4 regions of the Streptomyces sp. NPDC000348 genome follow, and region 1 is predicted to be linked to each of the others. Evidence: riboswitches for the same ligand, from Rfam matches in the RefSeq annotation. Region 1 holds a riboswitch; each other region holds the start of a gene.
What was found. A riboswitch is a leader RNA that binds a small molecule or an ion and turns the genes downstream of it on or off. The one in region 1 is predicted to bind cyclic di-AMP.
Positions count from the first base shown of each region.

Region 1 (2,191 bases):
GCAGGTGCTCGGCACGTACTGCCTGGGCGGCACCCTCACCTCCCGCCTGGACCGCGTGCTGCGCGAGGAGAAGGGATACACCTACGGCGTACGGGCGTTCGGGCAGGTCCTCAGGTCCGCCCCGGACGGTACCGGCGCGGCGATGCTGGCCATCAGCGGCTCCGTCGACACCCCGAACACCGGCCCCGCCCTCGACGACCTGTGGACCGTGCTGCGCACGCTCGCCGCGGAGGGGCTCACCGACGACGAGCGCGACGTCGCCGTGCAGAACCTCGTGGGTGTGGCGCCGCTCAAGTACGAGACCGCCGCGGCCGTCGCGAGCACCCTGGCCGACCAGGTCGAGCAGCACCTGCCCGACCACTACCAGGCCGACCTGTACCGGCAGTTGGCCGCGACCGGCACCGTGGAGGCCACCGCGGCCGTGGTGAACGCCTTCCCGGTGGACCGCCTGGTGACGATCCTCGTCGGCGACGCGGCGCAGATCAAGGCGCCCGTCGAGGCGCTCGGGATCGGTGAAGTCACCGTCGTGACGGCCGAGTAGCGAGCCGCGGAGGACGCGCGCGGGGCCCCGGTGACACGGAAGTCACCGGGGCCCTCTTATGCCCGAATCGGGGCGGAAGTTGCCTGTCTGCCCTGTGGGATGCGCTACAAAAACCGGGATTCGTTTGAGGATGGGGAGACGGCCCGCTTAGCGTCATGCGGGCTGTTCGTCGGGCAGTGCGCCGCACCCGCGGCACCGGACAGCCATCGCCGAGTCCCCGTACGGCGCGAGCCAGGGGAGCCGGGGACCCTCCGCAGTCCCTGGGGTGAATCGGGCGCCCGCGCGTGTCGCGAGGGGGTCCGTAGGAGACCTTCCTGCTCCGAACCCGTCAGCTAACCCGGTAGGCGAGAGGGAAGGAAAGGACCAGCCTGTACATGGCGTTCACCCGCGCCCCGGGCAAGCACCGTCGTCCCAGCCGGATGCAGCGCGGCACCGCCCGCGCGGCGGGCGTCGCGGCGCTCACCACCACCGGCGTCGTCGGCTCCCTCTCGGCCCCCGCGCTCGCCGCCGAGCCCGCCGCCGCACAGACCGGCCTCACGCCCGTCGTCACCCTGGGAGACGCGGTCGCCGACCGGATCGACGCCCAGGCGGCCGCCCAGCACGAGGCCGCCCGGGAGGCGGCCGAGGCCGCCGCGCGGAAGGCCGCGGAGGAGACCGCGCGCGAGAGGGCCGCGGAGGAGGCCGAGAAGGCCCGTGCGGAGCAGGAGCGCGCCGCGCGGGAGGCCGAGCGCAAGCGCCTCAACACCTTCGTCTCCCCGATCGCCGGCTCGTACGTCTCGACCGGTTACCAGGCCGGCAGCTCGCTGTGGTCCTCCGGCAGCCACACCGGTGTCGACTTCCACGCCGCGACCGGCACCCCCGTCCAGTCGGTCGGCATCGGCACCGTGGTCGAGGCCGGCTGGGGCGGCGCGTACGGCAACCAGGTCGTCATCAGGATGAACGACGGCACGTACACCCAGTACGGTCACCTCTCCTCCATCGGTGTCTCGGTGGGCCAGCAGGTCGCCGCCGGACAGCAGATCGGTCTCTCCGGCGCCACTGGCAACGTCACGGGCGCGCATCTGCACTTCGAGGCCCGTACGACCGCCGAGTACGGCTCCGACCTCGACCCGGTCGCCTACCTCCGCGCGCACGGCGTCAGCCTCTGACCGGACCGACCCGCCCACTTCCCGGTGCCCCGGCTCCCCGAGCCGGGGCACCGGTGTTTCCGGGCGGCGCTTGTCCAAAAAATACGCCTGGATTCCGGCCCGCCGTCGTGAATTCCCGCTGATTGCAATAGAGTCACGGAACACACGTCAATCGTCGACGTTTCACGGGGATTAAGCCGGAGGTCCGTCATGCGTATTCCCGCGCACTCGGTGTGCACGGCGATCCGGGACGACATCGTCGCGGGTGTCTACGAGCGCGGCGGCCGGCTCACCGAGGAAGTCCTCGCCCGCCGTTACGGCGTCTCCCGGGTGCCCGTCCGGGAGGCGCTGCGCACGCTGGAGGCCGAGGGGTTCGTGGTGACCCGGCGGCACGCGGGCGCGTGCGTCGCGGAACCCACCGAGCAGGAGGCCGCCGACCTGCTGGAGATGCGTATGCTCCTCGAGCCGCTCGGCGCCTCCCGCGCGGCCCAGCGCCGCACCGAGGCCCATCTGAAGGTGCTGC
Region 1 is NZ_JBIAZD010000012.1:138,798-140,988, reverse strand. Features, by position in the region: gene ACFY3N_RS23785 (M16 family metallopeptidase) at 1-541, shown strand, start outside; cyclic di-AMP (ydaO/yuaA leader) riboswitch at 739-903, shown strand; gene ACFY3N_RS23780 (M23 family metallopeptidase) at 916-1,689, shown strand; gene ACFY3N_RS23775 (GntR family transcriptional regulator) at 1,879-2,191, shown strand, end outside.

Region 2 (2,191 bases), on a different contig from region 1:
GTCGCGCTCTACAAGGAGATCCGGCCCGTCGTCCAGCGCGGCGACCTGTACCGGCTGCGCCCCCCGGAGGGCGGGCTGAGCGCGGTGCAGTACGTCCTCGGCGACGAGACCGTCGTCCTCGCCTGCCTCCAGGCGCAGCACCACGGAGAGCCCGTCCCGGCCCTCCGGCTGCGCGGTCTCGACCCGGATGCGTCGTACGAATGCCGCGAAACCGGCGAAACGCACCGAGGTGCCCTCTTGCTGCACCACGGTCTGCACACCGGTCTGCGGGGAGACCTGGACGCCGCGGTGGTGCGGTTGCGACGCCTGTGATGTAACCATTCGGGCGTTCTGTCCGATTGAGCGGATTCGGCATAACCTGCCCCGAAAGGAAGGGAGATGGGGGAGGGGTGCGTGAGCATCGTCATATCCGTGACGATGCGTTGTCGCCATGCTCACGTAATTCCGTGACACGGCAAGGGAATTCACGGCGGAAAGGGAATCCGGGCTGACGCTCGGTGACGTCATTTCCTCCTGTGGATCACGGGAAAACGCGTGGGCGGCGAACCTCGCGCTTGTCCCGTCGCGTCCGGGTCGCTTACGTTCACCACCGATCCGGACGGACGCCCAATCCTGCCGCCGCCCGGAGCCCGCACACACTGACCCGTGTACGGCAGGAGCGGGGGACCCACAGGTACGACCGCCTGTTCCGGTTCCCGGAACGGCTTGGGGTTAAGCCGCGCGACAGCGCGGCCGGGCATCTCCAGCCCGCACCCGACAGCTCACCTCGTAGGCGCCGGAGAGGAATTCGTCATGCCCGCAAAGGGTAAGCACCGCCGTACCAAGGCCCAGCGCCTCACCCGCTCCATCGCCGTCGCCGGAACCGGCGGCGCCGCACTCGCCCTGCCGCTCCTCGGCGCCACCGGCGCGCACGCCGCCACGCCGCAGACCGCCCCCGAAAAGGCCGTCCAGTCCCTTTCCGTCGCCGGCCAGAAGACCGGCGCCGAAAAGGGCGGCGAGTCCCGCACGTACACGGTGAGGGCCGGCGACTACCTCGCGAAGATCGCCGAGACGCAGAACGTCGACGGCGGCTGGAAGAAGCTCTACACGGACAACCGCGAGGCCATCGGCGACAACCCGTCGCTCATCCACCCCGGTCTGGAGCTCTCCGTGGACGGCGGGGCCGCCACGAGCGCGCCGCAGCAGCCGTCCTCCGCCAAGGCCCCGCAGGCCTCGGAGCAGAAGGCCGAGCAGCCCGCCGAGAAGCCGGCCGAGCAGCCCGCCGAGCAGTCCTCCCCGGACGCCCCCGCCCGGAACGCGAGCGCCGACCAGGCCGCGAGCACCTCCGGTTACAGCTCCCCGGTGCCCGGCGCCGGGCTCGGCACCGCCTACAAGGTGGCCGGCAGCATGTGGTCCAGCGGCTACCACACCGGCGTCGACTTCGCCGTCCCGACCGGCACCTCCCTGAAGGCCGTCGGCGCGGGCACCGTCGTCTCCGCGGGCTGGGCCGGCGCGTACGGCAACCAGGTCGTCATCAAGCTCGAGGACGGCCACTACGCCCAGTACGCCCACCTGTCCTCGCTCTCCGTCTCGGCCGGCCAGACCGTGACCGGCGGCCAGCAGGTCGGCCTCTCCGGCTCCACCGGCAACTCGACCGGCCCGCACCTGCACTTCGAGATCCGCACCACCCCGGACTACGGCTCGGACGTGGACCCGGTCGCCTACCTCGCCTCGAAGGGCGTCTCCGTCGGCTGACCCCCGCGGCGGCCTTCCTGACCCGCGCGCCGGAGGCCGGCCCCGACTCCCGGGGCCGGCCTCCGGCGTATTCCGGAATTGGCCAACATTTTGAGAGTGTCTTATCTCACCGCCCGTCAACCCTTCCTTACGGTCGCGTAGGTCACATTCGAAGGTGAATCATGAGCGGTTGTGGCAGACGATTCGAAGAGTGACAGCAGAGCAGTGATCGGGTCGTACGTGGCGGTGGGGGACAGCTTCACCGAGGGCGTCGGCGACCCCGGCCCCGACGGGGCGTTCGTCGGCTGGGCCGACCGGTTCGCCGTGCTCCTCGCGGACCTGCGGCCCGAAGGCGACTTCGAGTACACCAATCTCGCCGTGCGCGGAAAGCTGCTGGACCAGATCGTGGCGGACCAGCTGCCGAGGGCGGTCGAACTCGCCCCCGACCTGGTCTCGTTCTGCGCGGGCGGCAACGACA
Region 2 is NZ_JBIAZD010000014.1:196,526-198,716, reverse strand. Features, by position in the region: gene ACFY3N_RS26080 (alpha-galactosidase) at 1-312, shown strand, start outside; cyclic di-AMP (ydaO/yuaA leader) riboswitch at 627-788, shown strand; gene ACFY3N_RS26075 (peptidoglycan DD-metalloendopeptidase family protein) at 793-1,734, shown strand; gene ACFY3N_RS26070 (SGNH/GDSL hydrolase family protein) at 1,939-2,191, shown strand, end outside.
Region 2: linked by a shared signal. The riboswitch ahead of ACFY3N_RS26075 (peptidoglycan DD-metalloendopeptidase family protein) and the one ahead of ACFY3N_RS23780 (M23 family metallopeptidase) in region 1 are both predicted to bind cyclic di-AMP.

Region 3 (2,191 bases), on a different contig from region 1:
ACCCAGCTCCTCACCCAGGGGCTGGCCGACGAGCTCCAGCTGGTCCTCGCCCCGCTGTTCGTCGGTGACCCCGAGGCCCCCCGCCTCTTCGGCCCCGGCCCCTACCAGGGCGGCCGGCTGCGGCTGGTCGAGAGCCGCCCGGTGGGCGACGTCGTCCTGATGCGCTACGAGCCCACCGCCCCCGGCACCGGCCCGCTGCCCTCCGCCGCCGACCACCACTGGCTGGCCCTCGCCTGCGAGCTGGCCGCCGAGTGCCCGCCCTCCGCGACGGCGTTCAGCGTGGGCGCGGTCGTGGTGGCCGCCGACGGTACGGAGCTGGCGCGCGGCCACTCCCGGGAGGGCGGCGACCCGGTGGTGCACGCGGAGGAGGCCGCGCTCGCCAAGGCCGATCCCACGGACCCCCGGCTCGTCACCGCCACCGTGTACTCCAGCCTGGAGCCCTGCGCCCGCCGCGCGTCCCGGCCGGCACCCTGTGCCCGGCTGATCCTGGACGCGGGCGTACGGCGGGTGGTCACGGCCTGGCGCGAGCCGGACACGTTCGTGGCGGGCGCCGACGGCAGCGCGGTACTGGCGGCCGGGGGCGCCACCGTGGTCGTCCTGCCGGAGCACGAGGACCGGGCCAAGGCGCCGAACGGACATCTGCTCGGCCGCTGAACCGGGGCCGGCGATCATGGGTGTGCGCCATGTCCTGCGGATGACGTACACTGGTCTTACCGACGCGGGGTGGAGCAGCTCGGTAGCTCGCTGGGCTCATAACCCAGAGGTCGCAGGTTCAAATCCTGTCCCCGCTACTGAAGGCCGAGGGCCGGAATCCAAAGGATTCCGGCCCTCGGTGTTTTCCGCTCCCCCTTCCCGACCAACGGTCTCACCCAGAGTGAGCGATCCACCCCGCAGCGCATAACGACTGACGAACGGTCAGAAGTGATCCGTCACCTGAGGTGCGGTCAACTCGCCCGTTTTTGACCGCTCGTGGCACTTAAGTCCACGCGGAAATCGTTAAAGATCAAGAGGAACGGCTTGGAATCAGGCCCTCGCGTCTATTAACGTTCGATAACGCAGCGCGGTCGTCCCAGCCGTCACAGACGTCGGCTCCGTGCGCACGCGCCGAATCCCGCAAGGGAACCGGGGAACCACCACCATGGGGTGAATCGCGTGGATACCGCCGTGGCACCACGGCTCGTATACGCGCGTAGGAGACCTTCCCGCTCCGAACCCGTCAGCTAACCCGGTAGGCGAAGACGGAAGGAAAGGAGCACGCCCACGTGGCGTCCAACCCGCCTGCCCCCGAGGCCCCGTTCAAACCGAGCGACACCTTCGCCTACGGCGGCGTCCGCACCGACGAGGGCCCCTTCGAGGAGTGGAACCCCACCGCGGATTCCGTTCGCCCCGTACGCGGCCGGCACCGCGTCTCCAAGCAGCGCGGCGGAGGACTCGCCCGCAGCTCCACCGTCCTGGGCGTCGGCGTCATAGCGGCCGTCGGCGCCGGCGGCATGGCCAGCGCCCAGACCGGCAAGCCGCCGGTTTCGATCTCCATGCCCGACCTCCCCAACGTGGGTTCCCTCATCTCCGACGAGGAAACCACCCCCGAGGGATCGTCCACCCCCCTCAGCACCCTCGGCATGACCGCCGCCGACACCGAGCAGGGCGCCGCCGACGCCGGCGAGGCGCTGCGCGCCCGGATCATGGCGCAGGTCGAGCAGCAGCAGGACCAGGCCGAGAGCAAGGCGCAGGCCGAGGCCGTCGCCGCCGCCGAGAAGGCGGCCGCCGAGGCCGCCGCCGAGGCGGAGAAGGAGGCCGAGGCCAAGGCCAAGGCCGCCAAGGAGAAGGCGGAGGAGGAGGCCAGGAAGAAGGCCGAGGCCGAGCGCCTCGCCGAGCTGGCCAAGCAGTACGCGCTGCCGACCTCCTCGTACACCATCACCTCGACCTTCGGCCAGGCCGGCGCCTACTGGTCCTCCGGCCAGCACACCGGCCTCGACTTCGCCGCCCCCACGGGCACGCTGATCAAGGCGGTCCACACCGGCACGATCACCTCCGCCGGCTGGGACGGCTCCTACGGCTACAAGACCGTGCTCACGCTCGACGACGGCACCGAGATCTGGTACGCCCACCAGTCCTCCATCAGCGTCAGCGTCGGCCAGAAGGTCAGCACCGGCGACGTGATCGGCCGCGTCGGCTCCACCGGCAACTCCAC
Region 3 is NZ_JBIAZD010000040.1:14,966-17,156, reverse strand. Features, by position in the region: gene ACFY3N_RS35970 (dihydrofolate reductase family protein) at 1-654, shown strand, start outside; tRNA gene ACFY3N_RS35965 (tRNA-Met) at 718-791, shown strand; cyclic di-AMP (ydaO/yuaA leader) riboswitch at 1,093-1,250, shown strand; gene ACFY3N_RS35960 (M23 family metallopeptidase) at 1,263-2,191, shown strand, end outside.
Region 3: linked by a shared signal. The riboswitch ahead of ACFY3N_RS35960 (M23 family metallopeptidase) and the one ahead of ACFY3N_RS23780 (M23 family metallopeptidase) in region 1 are both predicted to bind cyclic di-AMP.

Region 4 (2,191 bases), on a different contig from region 1:
TTGGATGTGACGCGGGTGAGCAGGACCCCGGAGGGTCGTGCGAGTCCGAGCCTAACCGGCTCCGGGCGATCGGCCATCCGGCCGCCCGTTGCGTGGACAGAACCGAGAGTAAATTGTTTCCGAACGGAACAAAGCCGTTTCCTGAAACCCGGCCGCAAAAACCCCACCCCGGTGCGTACGGGGGGAGACGCACCGGGGCGGGGAGCAGGGGGCGGCCGCTTACTTCAGGTGGAGCTGCTGGCCCGGGTAGATGAGGTCGGCGTCGTCGACGATGTCGTCGTTCAGCTCGAACAGCCCGGCCCAGCCGCCCTTGACGCCGTGCTCGGTGGCGATGGAGCTGAGGGTGTCGCCCTTGACGACCTTGTACTCGCCGTCGCCCTTCTCGACCTTCTCGCCGGTCGGGGTGGTGACGGTCTTCTCCTCCGCCCGCTCCTCGGTCTTCTGCTCGGCGGCCGGGCGCTCGGTGGAGCGGGAGGCCTTCTGCTCGGTCTCACGGGTCCCGGTGGAACCGGTGCCCTGCGAGGAGCCGGCCGAGGAGCCGCCGGAGGAGGAGCCGGTGTAGGCGGCGTTGGACAGGCCCGTGCCGCAGACCGGCCAGGCGCCCTTGCCCTGGCCCGCGAGGACCTTCTCGGCGATCTCGATCTGCTGCGCCTTGCTGGCCCGGTCGGCGGTGGAGGCGTACTGCGTGCCGCCGTACGCGGCCCAGGTGGAGGCGGAGAACTGCAGACCGCCGTAGTACCCGTTGCCGGTGTTGATGGACCAGTTGCCGCCGGACTCGCACTGGGCGACGGCGTCCCACTCGGAGGCGGTGGCGGCGGAGGCGTTGCCGGCCGCCATCAGCGGGGCGGCGACGGCGGCGGAGGCGATGCCGGCGACGGCGATCGCGCGGGTGGCCCTGGAGGAACGACGGTGCTTGCCCTTGCCGGAAAACAGCATGGATGGATCCCCTCACCGACGCCTACGAGGTGAGCTGTCGGGTTCGGGCCGGTTGAGTTGCCCGGCCACGTCCCTCACGGGACGCGGCTCCACCCCAAGCCCGATCCGGTGTCAACCACCGGAAGGGGCGCTTACCTTGGGTCCCCCGCTCCTGCCTGCGGCGCATGACGCGACGACTGTTCCCGTGCTGCCACTGGCAGGATTCGGCGTGGCGGCAGCCGGGGCCCGCGGTGGCGAGCGGTCACGACCGTAGACACGCGATCCGCGGAATTTCAAAGACGATCAGGGCTTCTGAGACCTATCTCTCACAGCCTTTAAACCGGACATTCGTCTCGAAACATGACGTCAACTGCCGCCGAACCCAGGCCCTTTCGAGCGTCACTTTTCGCCCGGTTCGACCCCGACCTCGAGCTCCTGGCCCGGCAGGATGAGGTCCGGGTCGGCGCCGACGACCTGCTCGTTCTCGGCGTAGAGCGACCGCCATCCGCCGTCGAGCTCAAGGGAGTCGGCGATGGACGAGAGGCTGTCGCCGTTGCGCACGGTGTACGAGCCGTCGGCGGCATCGCGCGAGGCGTCGGTGCCGCGCGAGGCATGCCGGCCGGACGATTCCGACGTACGGTCCTCCAGCACGCCCTCCTCGGCGCTGGAGCCGCGGTGCCGGCCGGTGCCGCCGTCTTCGGTCTCGGTGACTTCGGAAGAACCGGTGGTCTGCCCGGACTTGTCCGACTCGTCGCTCTTGGGGGTGGCCGAGACGGAGGGGGAGGTGCCGGATCCGCCGTCGGAGCCGGTGTCCGATTCCTTGCCCGAGCCGCTCGACCTGCCGGACTTGGCCGATTCACCGGCCGCGCCTTCGTCCCCCTCGGCATCCTCGGTGTTCTCGGCGTCGGACGTGGCCGACGGGGAGGGCGAAGCGGACGCGTCACCGGAGTCCGGCGATCCGGACGAGTCCGTGGAGCCGGAGGAGCCGGGCGTGCCCGAGGTCGCGTCCTCCGCCACGCCCGTGTCGATGTCGGCCGACGCCGAGTCCTGCTCGAGGCCCGCCGTCAGTCCGCAGGTGCGCCACGCGCCGACCCCCCGGTCGGCGAGGATTCTCTCGGCCACGGCTATCTGCTGGCCGCGGCTGGCCTGGTCGGCGCTGGTCGCGTAGTCCAGGCCGCCGTAGCTCTCCCAGTCGTCCTGGGTCAACTGCAGGCCGCCGTAGTAGCCGTTGCCGGTGTTCTGGCTCCACGAGCCACCGCTCTCGCATTCGGCGACC
Region 4 is NZ_JBIAZD010000021.1:46,594-48,784, reverse strand. Features, by position in the region: gene ACFY3N_RS30960 (transglycosylase family protein) at 220-936, opposite strand; cyclic di-AMP (ydaO/yuaA leader) riboswitch at 941-1,109, opposite strand; gene ACFY3N_RS30955 (transglycosylase family protein) at 1,315-2,191, opposite strand, start outside.
Region 4: linked by a shared signal. The riboswitch ahead of ACFY3N_RS30960 (transglycosylase family protein) and the one ahead of ACFY3N_RS23780 (M23 family metallopeptidase) in region 1 are both predicted to bind cyclic di-AMP.